Regions from separate parts of the Bacillus sp. NPDC094064 genome, predicted to be linked through region 2. Evidence: predicted binding sites of a transcription regulator. Region 2 holds the regulator's gene; each other region holds the start of a gene.
The links. Region 2 encodes Rex, which represses fermentation and respiration genes when NADH is low (regulators of the CRP and FNR family bind a similar motif). Its sites were predicted from a motif close to TTGTGAAATATTTCACAA; they were not measured.

Region 1: a site for Rex is predicted at 2,487-2,504, ahead of nirB (NADPH-nitrite reductase large subunit). Genes of this name have one in related genera too.
Region 3: a site for Rex is predicted at 2,980-2,997, ahead of ACQKNI_RS13440 (DUF1641 domain-containing protein). Genes of this name have one in related genera too.
Region 4: a site for Rex is predicted at 1,332-1,349, ahead of ACQKNI_RS05300 (formate/nitrite transporter family protein). Genes of this name have one in related genera too.

Annotation. Positions count from the first base shown of each region.
Region 1 covers NZ_JBNNUI010000006.1:263,217-268,293, reverse strand. Annotated here, with positions in the region: gene exsG (exosporium protein ExsG) at 210-362, opposite strand; gene ACQKNI_RS16045 (excalibur calcium-binding domain-containing protein) at 571-1,392, shown strand; gene ric (iron-sulfur cluster repair di-iron protein) at 1,606-2,313, shown strand; gene nirB (NADPH-nitrite reductase large subunit) at 2,522-4,927, shown strand; gene nirD (nitrite reductase small subunit NirD) at 4,943-5,077, shown strand, end outside.
Region 2 covers NZ_JBNNUI010000020.1:6,676-11,752, reverse strand. Annotated here, with positions in the region: gene ACQKNI_RS25880 (ABC-F family ATP-binding cassette domain-containing protein) at 1-1,350, opposite strand, end outside; gene ACQKNI_RS25875 (redox-sensing transcriptional repressor Rex) at 1,538-2,167, shown strand; gene ACQKNI_RS25870 (YdiK family protein) at 2,197-2,388, opposite strand; gene ACQKNI_RS25865 (CPBP family intramembrane glutamic endopeptidase) at 2,385-3,134, opposite strand; gene groES (co-chaperone GroES) at 3,533-3,817, shown strand; gene groL (chaperonin GroEL) at 3,855-5,077, shown strand, end outside.
Region 3 covers NZ_JBNNUI010000005.1:133,964-139,040, forward strand. Annotated here, with positions in the region: gene ACQKNI_RS13425 (aldo/keto reductase) at 1-713, opposite strand, end outside; gene ACQKNI_RS13430 (MFS transporter) at 730-1,893, opposite strand; gene ACQKNI_RS13435 (winged helix-turn-helix transcriptional regulator) at 2,288-2,635, shown strand; gene ACQKNI_RS13440 (DUF1641 domain-containing protein) at 3,067-3,507, shown strand; gene ACQKNI_RS13445 (NAD(P)/FAD-dependent oxidoreductase) at 3,552-4,730, shown strand; gene tyrS (tyrosine--tRNA ligase) at 5,041-5,077, opposite strand, start outside.
Region 4 covers NZ_JBNNUI010000002.1:145,513-150,589, reverse strand. Annotated here, with positions in the region: gene ACQKNI_RS05310 (TrkH family potassium uptake protein) at 1-149, shown strand, start outside; yybP-ykoY riboswitch at 188-354, shown strand; gene ACQKNI_RS05305 (TerC family protein) at 445-1,239, shown strand; gene ACQKNI_RS05300 (formate/nitrite transporter family protein) at 1,434-2,285, shown strand; gene ACQKNI_RS05295 (cyclic-phosphate processing receiver domain-containing protein) at 2,313-2,624, opposite strand; gene ACQKNI_RS05290 (prepilin peptidase) at 2,639-3,361, opposite strand; gene ACQKNI_RS05285 (LutC/YkgG family protein) at 3,475-4,185, opposite strand; gene ACQKNI_RS05280 (LutB/LldF family L-lactate oxidation iron-sulfur protein) at 4,185-5,077, opposite strand, start outside.

The DNA of each region.
Region 1 (5,077 bases), on a different contig from region 2:
TAGCACCTCTTTTATTTTCATAACTTTAAAAAATTCACTCCATACATTTCTTAAGACTAGTGTTCATCAATTACAGCAAATGAAACATTATAGTATATGCATGTCCCTTTTAAACGTGCTATTACAAAAATAGTATCGTAGTTCACATAATATAATTATGTATAAGTAGAAAGAGGCTTGTCCTCCTCTTTCTACTATAGGGATTTAAATTAAGAACATCTTGGTACACCAAAAGCTAAAAATAATCCTGCAACTCCTGCTGTAATCGGTACTTTTAACGTAATAACATCGTCCACTTTCGTTACTAAAAAGTACGCATTACCTTCTTGTAATACACAATTTACTACCAATTGAAATTCCATTCAGCTCTCCTCCTTTCAATCGATATACTATAATTTATGAAACTTATTTCAAAAAGTAATAGTAATTATATCCATTTTTCTTAATATAAAAATTAATTGTTAATTATTCTGTTAAAAATATTAATTTTCTAAATTTATATAAAACGTGTAATATCCAATAAGTTCCTATATAATCAATAGTGAAAATCTTACAAATGGAGGTATAAAAATGGCTATTTTGAGTAATATTGGCGCAGCTTTATTTTTAATTGCTATCATTCTTTTAATCTTATGTATCATTTCATTCTTTAAGAAAAATGGAAAAGCAAAACAATATGGGCGTCCTACCGTTATTCTTTTTATGATTTCAATTGTATTAATAATTACTGGGGTAGAAACTTCTAATCACCCAATTGTTGAATTCTTTACTATATTAAGTTTTGTCTTATTTATTTTCTTCCTTGTTCTAGCACTTTTATCTGTAATTAAGAAAACCGGTGTAGCAAAAAAACAATTTATCATTACAGCAGTATTGTTTGTCATTTTTGTTGCGCTAACAAGTATTTCAACTCCTTCTTCTGAAAAAACAACAGCAACTAGCAAGAAAGTTGCCTCAAACAATGAAGAACAAAAAGATAACGAAAAGAAAAAAGAACTAGAAAAGAAAGAAGCGGACGAAAAAACTCGTAAGCAAGAAGATGAAAAACGCCAGGCTGATGAACTAGCTCGTAAACAACAAGAAGAACAAAAGCGTCTGGCTGATGAACAGGCTCGTAAACAGCAAGAAGAGCAAAAACGCCAAGCTGATGAACAGGCTCGTAAACAACAAGAGGAACAGAAACGCCAAGCTGATGAACTAGCTCGTAAACAACAAGAAGAACAGCAAAAAGCGCAGCAAGCCCAAGCGCAACCAGATGCAGGAAATACTAGTAATGTATCCTACGCAAATTGTGCCGCAGTTAGAGCTGCCGGGAAAGCTCCTTTATATAAAGGTCAACCAGGATATAGTCGTAAACTAGATAGAGAAGGCGATGGAGTCGCATGCGAATAATAATAAAAAAAGAAGCTTAATAGAAGCTTCTTTTTTTACTGTAACGTCTTATATTTAATATCTCTTCCCCTTTTTTCAGATGCGTCCTTAAATAAATTTCATATTATTATTCTCAAAAATGACACATATTAAGTGATTTATATCACCACACTCATTTTCGTATATTGCTATTCTTAGTTTAGTTATCACAATAAACTTTATGGAGGCATTCATATGGAACATACATTTACTGAAACTTCTATTGTCGGTGAGATTGTTACACAATTTCCGAAATCCAGTGATCTTTTTAAATCATATAGAATAGATTTTTGTTGTGGTGGTAATAAACCACTTATTGATGCAATTAATGAAAGAAATTTATCAGCTTCTGAAGTAATTTCAGAATTAAATACGCTTTATCATAAGACAAAACTATTAAACGAATCTGAAATTGATTGGAAAAATGCTTCTTATCGCGAATTGATTGATTATATAATTAATAAGCATCATCGCTATTTAAATGAAGAATTGCCACAGCTAAGTCCATATGTGACGAAAGTATTACGCGTTCACGGGGCAAGTCAGCCTCATTTAGCTCAAATTCATACGCTATTTCATGAACTTAAGATGGAACTAGAACAACATTTAATTAAAGAAGAAACGGAAGATTTCCCATTAATTTTAGAATTCGAACAAAATCCAACTGATGAAAACTATGCAAAGTTACGTAAAGTAGTAGATGAATTAGAAAATGAACATAATCACGCTGGAAATATTATAAAAGAACTTCGCAAAGTGACAAATGACTTTACTCCTCCAGAAGGAGCTTGTGGCACTTATCGCCTTGTTTACCAACGTCTTGAAGCGCTAGAGTCTGATTTATTTGAGCATATTCATTTAGAAAATAATATTTTATTTCCACGTGCCATTACGAGAGCATAAATTAAGTGCAGGACATGAGTTTACATACTTATGTCCTGCTTTTTCATTTTGCGAAAAATATCCACATCCCCCTCACACAAATCCGAATTTTAACAATTTGTGAATTATTATAAAGATGTGATAAATATCACATCTCCCCCTTTTTTGATTTTCTATAATAAAAATATAATCCTTTGTTCAATATTTCACATAAAAAGGGGAAACGAAAATGAAAAAACGTTTAGTTATGATCGGAAATGGTATGGCTGGCATACGTTGTATAGAAGAAATATTAAAACATGATAGTAATTTATATGAGATTACTATTTTTGGAGATGAACCGCATCCAAACTACAATCGCATTATGCTCTCTCATGTTTTACAAGGAAAAACAAATATGCAAGATATCATTATGAATGAATACAGTTGGTATGAGGAAAATGAGATAACCTTGTATACAGATGAAAGAGTTCAGAATATTAACCGAGAAGAAAAAATCATTATCACAGAAAAGAATCGTACTCTTACATATGACAAACTCATTGTCGCAACAGGTTCTAGCGCTTTTATTTTACCTGTTGAAGGTTCCACTCTTTCTGGTGTAACAGGATTTCGAACTATTGAAGATACACAGTTTATGATTGATACCGCTAAAGAAAAGAAAAAGGCCGTTGTCATTGGTGGTGGGTTACTTGGTTTAGAAGCCGCAAGAGGCCTTATTGACTTAGGAATGGACGTACATGTTGTTCATTTAATGCCTAGCTTAATGGAGCAACAACTAGATACGAAAGCAGCTTCTCTTCTGCGTGAAGATTTAGAAACACAAGGCATGAAGTTTCTAATGGAAAAGAAAACTGTAAAAATTCTTGGTACAGAACATGTTGAGGGCATTCAATTTGAAGATGGTGAAGTTGTAGATTGTGATTTAATCGTAATGGCTGTCGGAATACGCCCAAATACTCAAATAGCAAGAGATGCTGGTTTACTTGTCAATCGCGGCATTGTAGTCAATGACTATATGCTAACAAATGATGAATCCATTTATGCAGTTGGTGAATGTGCAGAACATGATGGTATCGCATATGGACTTGTTGCCCCTCTCTATGAACAAGGCACAATATTAGCGAAACATATAACGAATTTACAAACGAATGGATACACGGGCAGTATCGTTGGTACGCAATTAAAAGTCGCTGGTTGTGATTTATTCTCTGCTGGCCAAATTTATGAAGATGATCAAACGAAAGCAATATCAATCTTTGATGAATGTAAACGTTCCTATAAAAAAGTATTAATTCGTGACAATAAAGTCGTTGGTATCGTTTTATACGGGGATACTGCTGATGGTACACGACTCTTTAGCATGTTAAAGAAAGAAGAAGATATACAAGAATATACAACCGCTTCCCTTCTTCACAAAGCTGGTGAAGAAAGTGAACTTGACGTTGCTACAATGAGTGCGGATGACACGATTTGTGGATGTAATGGTGTTACGAAAGGTACAATCGTTCATGCCATTTTAGAGCAAGAATTAACTACTTTTGAAGAGGTAAAAGGATGCACGAAAGCCGCAGGATCTTGTGGTAAATGTCGTCCGCTTGTGGAACAAGTTTTATCTCATACACTCGGAGATGCCTTTGATGCTTCTGCGCAGTCTGCTGGTATGTGCGGATGTACAAGTTTATCACGAGATGAAGTCGTAACGGCCATTCACGAGAAAGGTTTAAAATCTCCAAAAGAAGTACGAAATGTTCTTGGTTTTGTACATGAAGATGGCTGTTCGAAATGTCGTCCTGCTTTGAACTACTATTTACGTATGGCGATTCCAGAAGAATATGAAGATGATAAAGCATCCCGTTTCGTTAATGAAAGAATGAATGGTAACATCCAGCACGATGGTACATTCTCTGTTATTCCACGTATGTACGGAGGCGTTACAACAGCAGATGATTTAATGAAAATTGCTGAAGTTGCGAAAAAGTACGATGTGCCTCTTGTGAAAATTACAGGTGCGAGCCGAATCGGCTTATATGGTGTTAAGAAACAAGATTTACCTAACGTATGGGCTGACTTAAATATGACTTCGGGATATGCGTATTCAAAATCGCTTCGTAATGTAAAATCATGTGTTGGTTCTCGCTTCTGCCGTTTCGGTACGAAAGATTCATTAGGACTTGGTATGTTACTTGAACAATCATTAGAAATGGTAGATACACCTCATAAAATGAAGATGGGTGTAACGGGCTGTCCGCGTAACTGTGCGGAAGTACTGACGAAAGATTTTGGCGTTGTTTGTGTCGAAAATGGATACCAACTTTATATTGGCGGAAATGGTGGTACAGAGGTACGTGAAGCTGATTTTGTAATGATTGTCCCTACTGAAGATGATGTCCTTCGCATCGCTACAGCTTACATGCAATATTATCGTGAAACTGGTATTTACGGAGAGCGTACTGCCTACTGGACAGAACGTTTAGGCTTCGATCACATAAAAGAAATACTACAAGATGCAAGTATGGTTACCACGCTAAATGCACGCTTCCAAACAGCCCGTAGCACTTATACCGAAGCATGGGGACAAGCATTAGAAACGAAGTCATTAAAAGCGATGTATGAAGTAGAAACTGTGAAATAAGGAGCTGTGATTTATATGATACAAACGAAAGAAAAAATAAAAGTTATGTGTGCAGAAGATCTTCCTGTTCAAATCGGTAAAGAGGTACAAATGAAAGGTATGTCTATCGCCCTATTCCGCCTTTCAAATGGCGATATTCGAGCTGTAGAA
Region 2 (5,077 bases):
ACCACTAAGAGAAGATACTGGCTTCAGTACATCATCCCCTGTGAATAAAAAGTTACCTAGTATCGTGCGAATTTCTTTTTCAGGTTGCAGTGGATATTCATCCCATAGTTCATTTAACACGCGCTTAGAAGATGTTAAATTGGCTTGTTCTTGATCGTAATAACCAACAGATACGTTGGATCCGAAAGAAACATTACCATTTAATAATGGTAACTTATTCACAATGGACTTTAACAATGTGGATTTTCCAATTCCGTTTGGTCCAACTAAAGCAACACTATCCCCGCGCGTTAAGCGCATAGTTACATGTTCAATAATCGGGTCTGCATCATAGCCGATAGTTGCATCTTTTACTTGTAAAACATCATTCCCACTTTGTTTTTCAATATCGAAGTGGAAGGATGCTGACTTAGAATCACCTAATGGTCTTGTTAATAATTCCATTCGGTCCAATTGTTTACGGCGGCTTTGTGCACGTTTCGTCGTAGAGGCACGAGCTATATTCTTTTGTACGAAATCTTCAAGTTTAGCGATTTCATCTTGTTGTTTTTCATAACGCTTCATTTCTTGCTCGTATAAAGCTGATTTTAAGTCTAAATATTTACTGTAGTTACCAACAAATCGTCTGCTTTCTTTATTCGAAATTTCATATACTTGCGTAACGAGTTTGTCTAAGAAATAACGGTCATGAGAAACGATTAGTATTGCGCCAGGATAGCCTTGTAAATATTGTTCAAGCCATGTTAATGTTTCGATGTCTAAATGGTTTGTAGGCTCGTCTAAAATAAGTAAGTCTGGTTTCGTTAATAATAATTTCCCGAGAGCTAATCGTGTTTTTTGTCCGCCGCTTAAAGTGGAGATTGTCGTCTGGTGCGTTTCAACTGGGAAGCCAAGACCGCTTAAAATCGCGCGAATGTCTGCTTCATACTGATAGCCACCTTGATCTTTATAGTCTAATTGTAATTGATCATAATCAGCTAGTAATTTTTCATATGTGGCTGCGTTTGAAAAGTTTTCTTCTTTTCCCATCTCTTGCTCAAGCCTTCGAAGTTTTGTTTCCATTTGCTGCAAGTGCGTAAAGACGGTTAACATTTCATCCCAAATTTTTAAAGACGTTTCTAATCCAGTATTTTGAGCTAAATACCCAATTGAGACATCTTTCGGTTTTATAATTTCGCCGCCATCATGAGATAGCTCTCCAGCAATTATTTTTAATAATGTAGATTTCCCGGCCCCGTTTCGTCCGACTAGTGCGATGCGATCTTTCGTTTGCACTTCCAATTTTATGTTGGCAAGAATCGTTTCTGCACCGTATAATTTCGAAAGTCCATTTACTTGTAATAAAATCAATGTTTTCACCTCAAATAATTTCTTAACTTTGCCATGTTTATATTTCTCAATCATACTAAAAATAGTGTATAGTTTAAAATACAGAGAGAATACTTCTTCTTTCTATTATACAAGGAATTTAATGAGTGCTAAACTTCTGTATTTGATTAAAGTATATGAATCAAGATAGGAAGAGAGGAGAGGTTATATGGATCAGCAAAAAATTCCACAAGCCACTGCTAAGCGATTGCCTCTATACTATCGATTTATCCAAAACTTATCTCTTTCTGGTAAGCAACGTGTTTCATCAGCCGAATTGAGTGAAGCGGTAAAGGTTGATTCCGCAACTATTCGAAGAGATTTCTCGTACTTTGGAGCGTTAGGGAAAAAAGGATATGGATATAACGTAAATTATTTATTATCATTTTTCCGGGAAACACTCGACCAAGATGATATAACACGTGTAGCACTTATTGGAGTAGGTAATTTAGGAACAGCTTTCTTACATTATAATTTCACGAAAAACAATAATACAAAGATTGAAATGGCATTTGATGTTAGTGAAGAGAAAGTTGGAACAGAAATCGGGGGCATTCCTGTATATCATTTAGATGAATTAGAAGAACGTTTATCGACTGATATACAAGTGGCAATATTAACAGTACCCGCTACAGTAGCGCAATCTGTAGCCGATAGATTGGCAGAAACAAACGTGCACGGTATTTTAAACTTTACACCAGCGCGCTTAAATGTGTCAGAGAATATAAGAATTCATCATATTGATTTAGCTGTAGAGTTACAAACACTCGTTTACTTTTTGAAAAATTATCCACAATAAAACGCAGAGGAAGCGACCTCTGCGTTTTATTATTGTTTCTTCTGTGTGAATTTAACTAATATAAGGCGAAGTGCCAAATTAAAATCAATTGTTGCCATAACTGCAAATAGTATTGTCCACATATTCCAGATTGTATCTGTTACGTTCGTAATGGCGAAACGTGTAAAGATACATCCGAGAAGGAAATACAATGCAGCCATGAACAATGGTGAGTTTCTCATACTAAAAATCCTCCGATAAAGCCTTGCATTTTTTCAGCTTCTTTAATCATCTCTTGAATTTGCTCATTGCTTACTGCAATTTGAGCCATTGCAACGAGTGTATTCATCGCAACATGAGCTGCAATTGGAACGATAATACGTTTCGTTTTTACATATAAAAAGGCGAATACGAGCCCCATAGCAGTGTATACCAATAAGTGAGTGAAATCAAAATGAATCGCCGCAAATACAAGAGAACTAATGATAGCGGCAATAAAGAAGTTAAACTTCTTGTAAAGTGTACCAAATAAAATTTTTCTAAATACGATTTCTTCTAGGATAGGTCCGATTATAGATACAACAATAAGGAACCAAGGTGTTGTTCTTGCGATGTCCATAAGTCTTGCTGTATTTTCAGATCCAGGTTTAATACCTAGTAAATACATTTCAATCATACCAGCAATACTTTGTGAGAAAAATGCTAAGAAGAACCCGATAAAAATCCATCCAACTGTAGCTGGAACAGAAGAGCGCATTGCATCTAAATGCCTGTCACGAATATCTGTTCTAAGTAACCAAAGTACGATGCATAATGCAATAAAGAAGCTAATGATAGCCCAATGTCCAGTTATGATTTGCCCTTTTTCTTCAGTGGTTAATCCTCTATTATCATAGAGACCTGTTTTTAAGAGTAATGGCAATCCAACAATTCCGGATAACTGCATTAAAATATATGTAACGATAACCCACCAATATTGTTTCTTCAAATGGTTTAACCATCCTTTCTAACTCTAGTTTATGAGATAAGGCAGGATAACATGTAATATGCTACCTACGATATAAACTTTCATTCGAATTATGATTTTTTTGTAAATCTGTATTGGAAATTAAAATAGAAGACAGGAAAAAGCTGTGTATGTAGCGAAAACAACTTAGGGTGTCCTTCATATTGTAACATACGAGCAGTGGAAACAACGATTCATATAGTAAAGCTAGTAGAAGAAGAATTTTATATAGAAAAGTATATAGTGATTTGCGAAAAAATTATGATTTTTTTACTTGCAAAAGAAATTGAGATTATTTATTATTATAAGTGTGTTAGCACTCGGGTGACTTGAGTGCTAATAAATAAAATTTACATAACAAAATGAGGAGGTTATTGTTCATGCTAAAGCCATTAGGTGATCGCGTTGTAATTGAGCTTGTTCAAGCAGAAGAAAAAACAGCAAGTGGTATTGTATTACCAGACACTGCAAAAGAAAAACCACAAGAGGGTAAAGTTGTTGCAGCAGGTACTGGTCGAGTGCTTGAAAATGGTGAGCGTGTTGCTTTAGAGGTAGCAGCAGGTGATCTTATCATCTTCTCAAAATATGCAGGTACTGAAGTGAAATACGAAGGTAAAGAGTACTTGATTTTACGTGAAAGTGACATTTTAGCGGTTATCGGTTAATTATATAAATCTTAAAAATTCAAGGGGGTCAATTATTATGGCAAAAGATATTAAATTTGGTGAAGAAGCACGTCGTTCGATGCTTCGCGGTGTCGACACTCTTGCAAATGCAGTAAAAGTAACGCTTGGACCAAAAGGTCGTAACGTTGTACTTGAGAAAAAATTCGGTTCACCACTTATTACTAATGATGGTGTAACGATCGCAAAAGAAATCGAATTAGAAGATGCATTCGAAAACATGGGTGCAAAATTAGTAGCAGAAGTTGCTAGCAAAACAAATGATGTAGCTGGTGACGGAACAACAACTGCAACTGTATTAGCACAAGCTATGATTCGTGAAGGTCTTAAAAACGTAACAGCTGGCGCTAACCCAATGGGTCTTCGTAAAGGTATCGAAAAAGCTGTTGCTGCTGCAATTGAAGAATTAAAAACGATTTCTAAACCAATCGAAGGCAAATCTTCAATCGCACAAGTAGCTGCTATTTCTGCTGCTGACGAAGAAGTAGGTCAATTAATCGCTGAAGCAATGGAGCGCGTTGGTAACGACGGCGTTATTACTTTAGAAGAATCTAAAGGTTTCACAACAGAATTAGACGTAGTAGAAGGTATGCAATTTGATCGTGGATATGCATCTCCTTACATGATTACTGATTCTGACAAAATGGAAGCGGTTCTTGATAACCCATACATTTTAATTACTGACAAAAAGATTTCTAACATCCAAGAAATCTTACCAGTATTAGAGCAAGTGGTACAACAAGGTAAACCACTTCTTATCATTGCTGAAGATGTAGAAGGCGAAGCTTTAGCTACATTAGTAGTGAACAAACTTCGTGGTACATTCAATGTAGTAGCTGTTAAAGCTCCTGGATTTGGTGACCGTCGTAAAGCGATGCTAGAAGATATCGCAATCTTAACTGGTGGCGAAGTAATCACTGAAGAATTAGGCCGTGACTTAAAATCTGCTACAGTTGAATCTTTAGGACGCGCTGGTAAAATCGTTGTAACGAAAGAAAACACAACTGTAGTTGAAGGTATTGGAAATACACAACAAATCGAAGCTCGCATTGGTCAAATCCGTGCGCAATTAGAAGAAACAACTTCTGAATTCGATCGTGAAAAATTACAAGAGCGTCTTGCAAAACTTGCAGGTGGCGTAGCAGTAATTAAAGTAGGTGCAGCAACTGAAACTGAGTTAAAAGAGCGCAAACTTCGCATTGAAGATGCACTTAACTCAACTCGTGCAGCAGTAGAAGAAGG
Region 3 (5,077 bases), on a different contig from region 2:
TTCGTTGATTTTGGAATTGTGATTACTCCATTTTGAAGATCCCAACGTAAAATGACTTGCGCTGTTGTTTTATCATATTTAGTAGCAATTTCTTGTAATGTTTCATTATCTAATAGTTGACCTTGCATAAGTGGTGACCATGCTTCCATTTGAATACCTTGTTCTTTACAGAAAGCTTGTAATTCTTTTTGTGTTAAACGCGGGTGATATTCCACTTGGTTAATCATCGGTTTAATTTCCGCATCTTTCATTACATCTTGTAAGTGATGAATTTGGAAGTTACTTACACCAATTGCACGTACGCGTTTTTCTTTATAAAGTGTTTCTAACGCTCTCCATGTATCTTTATATTTTCCTTCTACAGGCCAATGAACAAGATATAAATCTAAATAATCTAGCTCTAATTTTTTTAAGCTCTCTTCATATGCAGCAAGTGTCGTTTCATATCCTTGATCCGCATTCCACACTTTTGAAGTAATAAATAAATCTTCGCGAGAAATTCCAGCTTCTTTTATACCTGCGCGAATTCCTTCACCTACCGCTTTTTCATTTCCGTAAATTGCAGCTGTATCGATGCTGCGGTATCCTGCTTTAATAGCCGATTTTACAGCCTCTACAAGTTCCGGTCCATCTTCTACTTTAAATACACCTAAACCGAACCAAGGCATTTCTACACCGTTATGCAATGTTGTTGTACTTTGTAAGTTTTTCATTTTATTTTCTCTCCTTTTATTTCACTTGATCTCTTTTTTCTAATGCCATGCTCCACGCCGTTAAAATAACAGCACCTGCTACCATAATGCCACCTACCCAAGCTGTATGAAGTAACCCTAACGAGTTCGTTACAATACCGCCTAAATAAGCACCGAGAGCGATTCCAGCGTTAAATGCTGCAATATTCATTGCTGATGCTACATCGACAGCACTCGGCACGAATCGTTCAGCTAATATAACGACATATACTTGTAATCCAGGAACATTCATAAATGCGAATAGTCCCATAAAAATAATCGTAATGAGCCCCACTACTTTAAATGGTGCTGTAAATGTTAGCACGAATAATACAATCGCTTGAATGAAAAACATATAAAATAATGCTCGAATTGGATTACGATTTGATAACTTACCACCGATCATATTCCCAATCGCAATTGCAATCCCGTACACTAACAAAATGATTGTAACGGTACTTGCTTTAAATCCGGTTACTTCTTGTAATAGCGGTGATAAATACGTAAACGTTACAAATGTTCCCCCGTATCCTAATGCAGTAATGATGAAAACAAGTAATAACCTTCCGTTCGTAATCAATTTGAACTGATCACGAAATGATACGGACGTACCTTTTTTCAAATTAGACGGGACTAATATACTATTTGCAATTAAAGCAACAATTCCAATTACAACAATTACCATAAAGGAAGCTCTCCAGCCAAATTGCTGACCAATAAACGTTCCAATTGGTACACCTGTGATCGTCGCAACCGTTAAACCAGTAAACATAAACGCAATTGCACTAGCTCGTTTATTCTCTGGTACAAGTGCGGCTGCAATCGTGGATCCGATCGACATAAAAACGCCGTGTGCGAAAGCAGATACAACTCTCGCGATAAGTAAAACAGTGAAACTTGTCGCCACAGCTGCAATTCCATTACCAATAATGAAAATAATCATAATCCACATTAATAACGTCTTTCGCGACATACTAGCTGTTAACGACGTTAACACTGGGGCGCCAAACGCTACCCCTAACGCATATAAAGAAACAGTTAAACCAGCTGTTGTGACAGAAACATGTAAATCTTCCGAAATGGATGGTAATAAACCCACACTTATAAATTCGGTCGTTCCTATTCCAAACGCACTAATAGCTAATGCTAACAAAGCAAACATACTTCTTCGATTCGTCTGAACCTCCGAAGATGATATTGTATATGAACTCAATTGAATTCCTCCTTATTACAAGAAATCCAATCATAATAGTGTGATAAAAAGGCCCTTTTATCTTCTAAAAAATATATTTACTCTCTACAAATGCTATTATGAATGGTTTCATTCCTTTTTGAAAGAACGCACTTTTAAGTACGATAGGCACCAAAAAGTAACATAGGCACTTTTTAGTACCGTACTACTCATTTGCCTCTTACGTATGCTATTATGAAACATATTCAACATAATAAAAAGTACGTACTTTAAAGTGCTATAGGCACTAAAAAGTAACATTTACATTATTTAGCTTCTTTCGTTGAAAAGTATAAATCCATATTCATCAAAGGAGATTTTTTATATGAAGAAATACAATATTCCTGTAGAAGCGACTTTAGAGGTTATCGGCGGAAAATGGAAAGTCGTAATCCTTTGCCACTTACAGAAAGGCACAAAAAGAACGAGTGAACTCAAACGTTTAATGCCTGGTATTACGCAGAAAATGTTAACTCAGCAATTACGTGAATTAGAAGAAGACGGAGTTATTCAAAGAAAGGTATACAACCAAGTACCCCCAAAAGTAGAATATTCTCTTACTGACTACGGCTGGTCTTTAGAAGCCATTCTTGATTCTCTTTGCACTTGGGGCGAATGCCATCTTGAAAAAGGCGGTAACACATCGATGCTTATGACAGAAGCTGAACAATAAGAAAAAGGAAAAAAAGAACAGTAATTTGTTCATTTTTTCCTTTTTTTCTTCATATATATGTACATTTCTCATTCAAACAAAATATTTTATGCGCTTTCATGCCTTGTCAGTACTAGGTTATGCACTTAATATCAAATAATTAGGAATCATTTTTATGTTAACATAGGTGTATATAGTATATAATATAAGATATATATTATATACACTTTCCGATAAAGGACCTTTCCATTATGCGGACAAGCCATGTATCGGACAGTTCATAAATAATAGGTAAGACGTTATGGTTTTAGATTTATGATTTCAGCTTATTTGTTATCATAAATTTAAAGGCATTTTATTGTGTTTTGTGAAACTTTGTATAAAGTTTCGTAAACGGTTACTATCTTACTTATCAAAAATAAGAGTATTGCTATCGTAAAGGAGAATTGGAGATGCCAGAAACTATGACTCAAACAAAGCCAGAACAAGAAACTGTACAAATTTCTGCTAGCCAAGGACAACTTGATGTACTTGATCAGTTGTTAAAACCTGAGGTACAAGAATCATTAACAACACTAGTAGAACAGCTTCCAAAATTAACTGAGCTTGTTAACATTTTAACTAAATCTTATGACTTCGCTCAAACTGTTGCTACTGATGAAGTATTAAAAAGCGACACTGTTGGTGCAATCACAGAGCTTGTAGAACCTGTAAAAGATACAGTGAAAAGCATGGCTGCGACTGCAATCGAAGCGAAAGATCGTGCTGACGAAAGTAATGAAGTTATCGGCCTATTCGGTCTATTGAAATTACTAAAAGATCCACAAGCACAAAAAATGTTCCGCTTTGTGAACGCATATCTTCAAATTAGTGCAGAACGCAACAATAAATAATTGAATTTATAACAACAATTAGTAAAGACGGGGGATATCATACTATGTCAAAACAAATTGTCATCTTAGGCGCTGGTTATGGCGGTCTTCTTGCCGCTTTAAACGTACGTAAATATTACAGCAAATCAGAAGCACAAGTTACAGTGATTAACCAATACCCAACACACCAAATCATCACTGAACTACACCGCCTTGCAGCTGGTAACGTTGCTGAGCAAGCAATTGCAATGCCACTTACAAAGCTTTTCAAAGGTAAAGACATCGATCTTAAAATCGCAACAGTTGAGTCATTCTCTGTTGATAGCAAAGAAATCAAACTAGCTGGCGGCACTACTTTATCTTACGATGCACTTGTAGTTGCTTTAGGAAGTAAAACTGCTTACTTCGGTATTCCAGGACTAGAAGAAAACAGCATGGTATTAAAATCTGCTGCTGATGCAAACAAAATCTACAAACACGTTGAAGACCGTATTCGTGAATACGCGAAAACGAAAAACGAAGCTGATGCTACAATCGTAATCGGTGGTGGCGGATTAACTGGCGTTGAGCTAGTTGGTGAGCTTGCTGACATTATGCCTAAACTTGCAAAAAGCCACGGCGTAAATCCAAAAGAAGTGAAACTTCTTCTTGTTGAAGCAGGTCCAAAAATCCTTCCAGTATTACCGGACCACTTAATCGAACGTGCAACTACTAGCTTAGAAGCACGCGGCGTTACATTCTTAACTGGTCTTCCTGTAACAAACGTTGCTGGCAATGAAATCGACTTAAAAGACGGTCAAAAACTTGTTGCTAACACATTCGTTTGGACAGGCGGCGTACAAGGTAACCCATTAATCGGTGAATCAGGTCTTGAAGTTAACCGTGGTCGTGCAACAGTTGATGCATACCTACAATCTACTTCTCACAAAGACGTATTCGTTGCTGGAGACAGCGCTGTTGTCTTCGCTCCAGACGGACGTCCATACCCACCAACTGCACAAATCGCTTGGCAAATGGGTGAGTTAATTGGATACAACTTATACGCAGCACTAGAAGGCAAAGCATTCGAAGAGTTCGCACCTGTAAACTCTGGAACACTTGCTAGTCTAGGACGTAAAGATGCTGTTGCTACAATCGGAGCAAGCAATACTCCACTTAAAGGCTTACCAGCATCATTAATGAAAGAAGCAAGTAACGTTCGTTACTTATCACACATTAAAGGTCTATTCAGCTTAGCTTACTAATCTGAATATAAGCCCGAATCATGCCCAGCATGGTTCGGGCTATTTTTATCCGTAATTTTCTCTAACTTATTTATTCGGCAGAAGAATACTATAATCCTCTATAATTATCAAAATATACTGACTCTTTTTAGTAGAAGCTGTCCCGTTTGGAACAGCTTCTATTGTCATTTTTTGTCGGTAAATCGATATATCGGGAACATCGCTGATATATTTTGACTTGCGGTCGATATATTTTAAAAATCGCCGATATAATTCGAGTTACGGTCGATATATTCGAAAAATCGCCGATATAATTTTTCGATTGTATTCGTTATCCTAGCTTCACTAAACTGTAGTTCTTCTTCCCT
Region 4 (5,077 bases), on a different contig from region 2:
TAACACCCCACTTAACTATGATCGGAAAAACTATTATTATCTTTATGATGTTCTTTGGCAAAATGGGACCTTTAACATTGGCCTTTTCATTTGCACGTAAAAAGAACCGAAAAATAAAATATCCGAATGAAGATATTTTAACAGGTTGACAACCGTATAAATTATCCATATAATGAGAATACAATAGCATATCTCCAAAGGGGAGTAGCGTCCAAGAATTATTTCTTGGAAACAAAGTCGTCATTACGTAGAACTTAGTTCTTCCGGCTTTGTTGGCATTTTCATTACATATGTCTAGCAAGACCTTTGCCTATTAACGGCAGAGGTCTTTTTTGTATTCATTACCAAATTATTCCAAAGTTAATAGGCAGGAGTATGGGGAAACTAAATAGTGGGGAAATTCTTCACTTATTTAGTACTTATAGAAATGAGAGGAGAATGTACATGGATGTATCATTATTATTGGAGTATGGTTGGGTATTACTCATCCTAATTGCACTAGAGGGGATTTTAGCGGCTGATAACGCTCTCGTTCTGGCAATTATGGTAAAACATTTACCAGAAGAAAAACGAAAGAAAGCACTATTTTATGGATTAGCAGGGGCATTTGTTTTCCGCTTCGGATCACTATTTATGATTTCATTTCTAGTCGATGTATGGCAAGTGCAAGCAATTGGTGCCATTTATCTTATGTTTATCGCTGGTAATCACTTATTTAAAACGTATGTTAAAAAGAACGCACCTGAAGAAACAGAAGAAAAAGAAACAGAGAAAAAGCAAGAGAACTTTTGGTGGACTGTCTTTAAAGTCGAAGTTGCAGATATTGCCTTCGCAGTTGATTCTATTTTAGCTGCCGTTGCATTAGCAATGACTTTACCAAAAACAGGGTTAGGTACGATTGGTAGTCTTGATACAGGGCAATTTATCGTTATCTTTACAGGTGGACTTATCGGATTAGTTATTATGCGATTTGCAGCATCTGCTTTCGTACAAATATTAAAACGTAAACCAGGACTTGAAACTGCAGCATTTTTAATTGTAGGTTGGGTTGGTGTGAAATTAGCAGTGTATACGTTAGCACACCCTGCTTTAGGTGTCCTTCCACACTCATTCCCAGAATCTACTCCGTGGAAGCTTACATTCTGGGGTGTATTAGTTGGAATCGCAGTTTGTGGTTGGTTCTTCTCAAAAGAAGTAGAAGTAAAAGTAGAAAAGAATTTAGACGAAAAAGCGCTGTAATTACAGCGCTTTTTCTTTTCCCTTTCTATTTTCAGAAAAAATTCCATTATACTACCTTTTGTAAACGCTTCCCTTCTGTATGTATGTCCTTTTTGTGAAATATTGAACAAACTTATTGAAAACGAGAACAAATCCATGTACTTTATTCATATAAAGAGTATTTAGAGACGATGTATTAAAGGAGCGTATTATTCATGCTAGAACAAGGATTAGATTATGTTGTCAAACTGGCTAAGAGCAAGAAGCAGATGCTAGATACAAATCCAATGCAATATTTCATCCGTGCTGCACTTGCTGGCGTTTATATCGGTTTTGTTATTGTACTATGTTTTAAATTAGGTAACTTTTTTCACATTGCAGATTCACCAGCAACCTATTTAGCTGAGTCCATGTTTTTCGGAATTGCTCTCGTACTTATTATATATGGCGGTGCTGAATTATTTACTGGAAATACAATGTATTTCACAGTGGCAACTTTACGAAAAGAAACAACGATTTCTGATACACTTCGTAACTGGGGTGCTTGTTATGCAGGTAACTTAGCTGGCGCTTTATTCTTTGCCTTACTATTTTACGCAACTGGCATTTTTGGAGCAATCGATCACGGTCATTTAATGAATACAGTCGTTGAAGGAAAAATGAACACACCTACAATGCAATTATTCTTTAAAGCGATTTTATGTAACTGGCTCGTATGTCTTGCCTGCTTCTTACCTTCTCAAGTAAAAGGCGATACAGCAAAAATATTGATGATAATGATGCTCGTTTTCACATTCTTCTTGTCTGGCTATGAGCATAGCATTGCAAACTTATCTCTGTTTGCCTTATCTTTAGTTTCACCACATCCTGATACAATTACTTTTGCGGGTGCTATTCATAACTTAATTCCAGTTACAATCGGTAACATTATTGGCGGATCCGTATTTGTCGGTATGGTTTATCATTACTTAACAAAGAAAGCACCTACTGTTAAACAGGAAGAAACTGAATTAGCAGTAGCTCAAACAGAGGAAATCATTCCTTTACAAGCACATATGAAACATTAAAAACTCCAAAGTATCACTTTGGAGTTTTTAGCTCCCTACATATTTAACGACAATATGAGGATCAATCTCTCCTTGCTCTTTCCCTCTTTCTATTCTTCGCTTCATTTTATGCATACCAATGACATCATTTGTATGCAAGTGAATTTCCTTAACATATAATCGCTCTTCACAAAAAGCATCTACGAAATCAAGCCCATTACTTTGTCTCCATCCCATATTAAAATCAAGAGAAAGAATATTCACATCATAATCCCGAACCATTTGCAAGGCACATTCTACTGTAGTTGCTAGCACATATCCGAACAGACAAATTCTTTGATCATCCATATACACATTCATTTTCTATTTCCTCTCTACTTTGAATATGCGATCAATACATAACATATTGCCCCAAGGCTAATAAAAGGTCCAAATGGAATTTGGGTTCTTATTTTAATACGTTTTAATGCTATACCAATCCCGAAAAAACAAAGACTAAAGCAAGATGATAAAAGTAAAATCATAAAACTCCCTTTCACTCCTACTACAAACCCAAGTAACGAAAGTAATTTCACATCCCCTCCGCCAAGACCCTTTGGATAAATCCTTCGCACACAATATAACAGAATAAAAATAATCCCACTGCCTGCTATACTATCTATCCAAGTAACTAACGGTACAAAAATACATTCTAAAGTAAGCAAAAAGGCAAACCAAATTAAAATACGATTAGGTATTAACATATATACTGCATCTGTAACCGTAATAATGAGAAGTAAAGAAAAGAGCGATAAAATAGGAATAAGCTCTCGTTCTATTCCAATTACATATACAGTAAGAACAAACAAACTCCCTGTAATAAATTCAAATGCTATGTACAAACTTGAGATTTTTCTTTTACAATTCGTACAACGCCCTTTCTGCATACAAAATGAAATGATTGGAATCAATTCTTTTGGCTGTAACGTATACTTGCAGTAGTGACAATGCGAACGCGGTGTAATAATAGATTCCCCTACAGGAATCCTCATTGCGATTACCATAAAAAAAGAACCAAACACCATACCCACTAACAATGCATATACATAAGTGAACATCCCTTCCTCTCCTTTCCAAAAGAACATAGCAAAAAAAGGAGAGAACTTCTACTTCATATTATCCTTTATTCTACTAAAAAAGCAGGCCATTTTCTGGCCTGCTTTCCCCTATTTTATACGATGAAATATACTGCTTTTAATGGTCCGTGTACTCCGACAACAAGATTCATTTCAATATCAGCCGAGTTACTAGGTCCCGTAATAAAGTTAATACAAGATGCTACCTCTTCGCCCTTTTCTACACGGGCGTTCATATGCTGAACTGCTTGCGTAATACGAGGCACAAGTGTTTCACGTGGAATAATAGCAAAATATACAGTCGGTAAAAAGTGTAAAGAACGTCCTTGCCCTTTATGACTTTGTACAACAATTGTACCGGATTCAGCTAATGTATAATCACTAAATGCAATACCAATATTCGCCCGTTCAGCTAAACGCATATTTTCTTCTTTTCTCTCTGGATCCCATACATTTACTTCAATATCATGCTTTGGCAGTTCTTCTTTAAATAAAGATGTTAAACCATATGCATCAAAACGGTCATCGGCTGATAGCATAATAGGTCCGCCGCCGTTTTCCATGATTACTTTTTGAATTTCTTCACGTAAACGATCATTTGTCGTTTCCACTACAGTTGTATGAATGTTTGTACATTGCTTTTTAAATACTTCTAACAATTCTTCTTGTGAATAATCTTTTAACGTTTCTACATTCACATTATTTTTCCATACTGGACGCTCAACACCTTCTGTCTTACGTTCTCGCCCAAGTTCTTTTGCAATGTTATCTAGAAAGGAATCACGGTTTTGAATTAATCCTGTCATTATTGATCGCCGCCTTTCTTATGATCTTTATACCAATCACGGAACCGTTCTTTACTTGGCGCTGGGAATTCACGAATATCCGTCCAGTTTTTAAGTGGTCCAACACCTTTTGATACACGGTTACCAGATGTAAATGGACTCATTGCTGCCGGAGCTATTTTCGATCCCATTTTATATAAGGCAGCTGAAGAAGCACCCATACTAAACATTTTCATTGCTAATTTCTCTGCTAGTGGCGCACGTCCTTCTTGTTCAACGATTACTTGACGATGTTTTAACAATAAATCATGTAACGGAATCTTTACTGGACAAGCTTCTGTACATGCTCCGCATAAACTAGATGCATAAGGAAGCTCTTTGTAATCATCATATCCACCTAAAAGTGGTGTTAATACCGCACCGATCGGTCCTGAATAAATCGAACCATATGAATGTCCACCAACGTGACGATATACAGGACATACGTTAACACAAGCTGCACAACGAATACATTGCAATACTGAACGGAACTCCGATCCAAGAATTTGAGAACGGCCATTATCAACAACAACTAAATGGAATTCTTCTGGTCCGTCAACTTCCTCTTCTTGAATTGGTCCTGCTACTGTTACATAACTAGTTAACTTTTGCCCTACCGCACTACGGCATAGTAAACCAACTAAAACATCTAGTTCTTCCATTGTTGGAACCATACGTTCCATACCCATTACTGCAATTTGCGTTTTTGGAATCGACATAACAAGATCCGCATTCCCTTCATTCGTTACTAAACAAAGAGAACCAGTATTTGCAACAGCGAAGTTACAACCTGTTACACCAATTTCTGCATCCATAAATTTTTCACGAAGTTGTTTACGAACAAACTTTGTCATTTCGTATGGATCATCAGAAT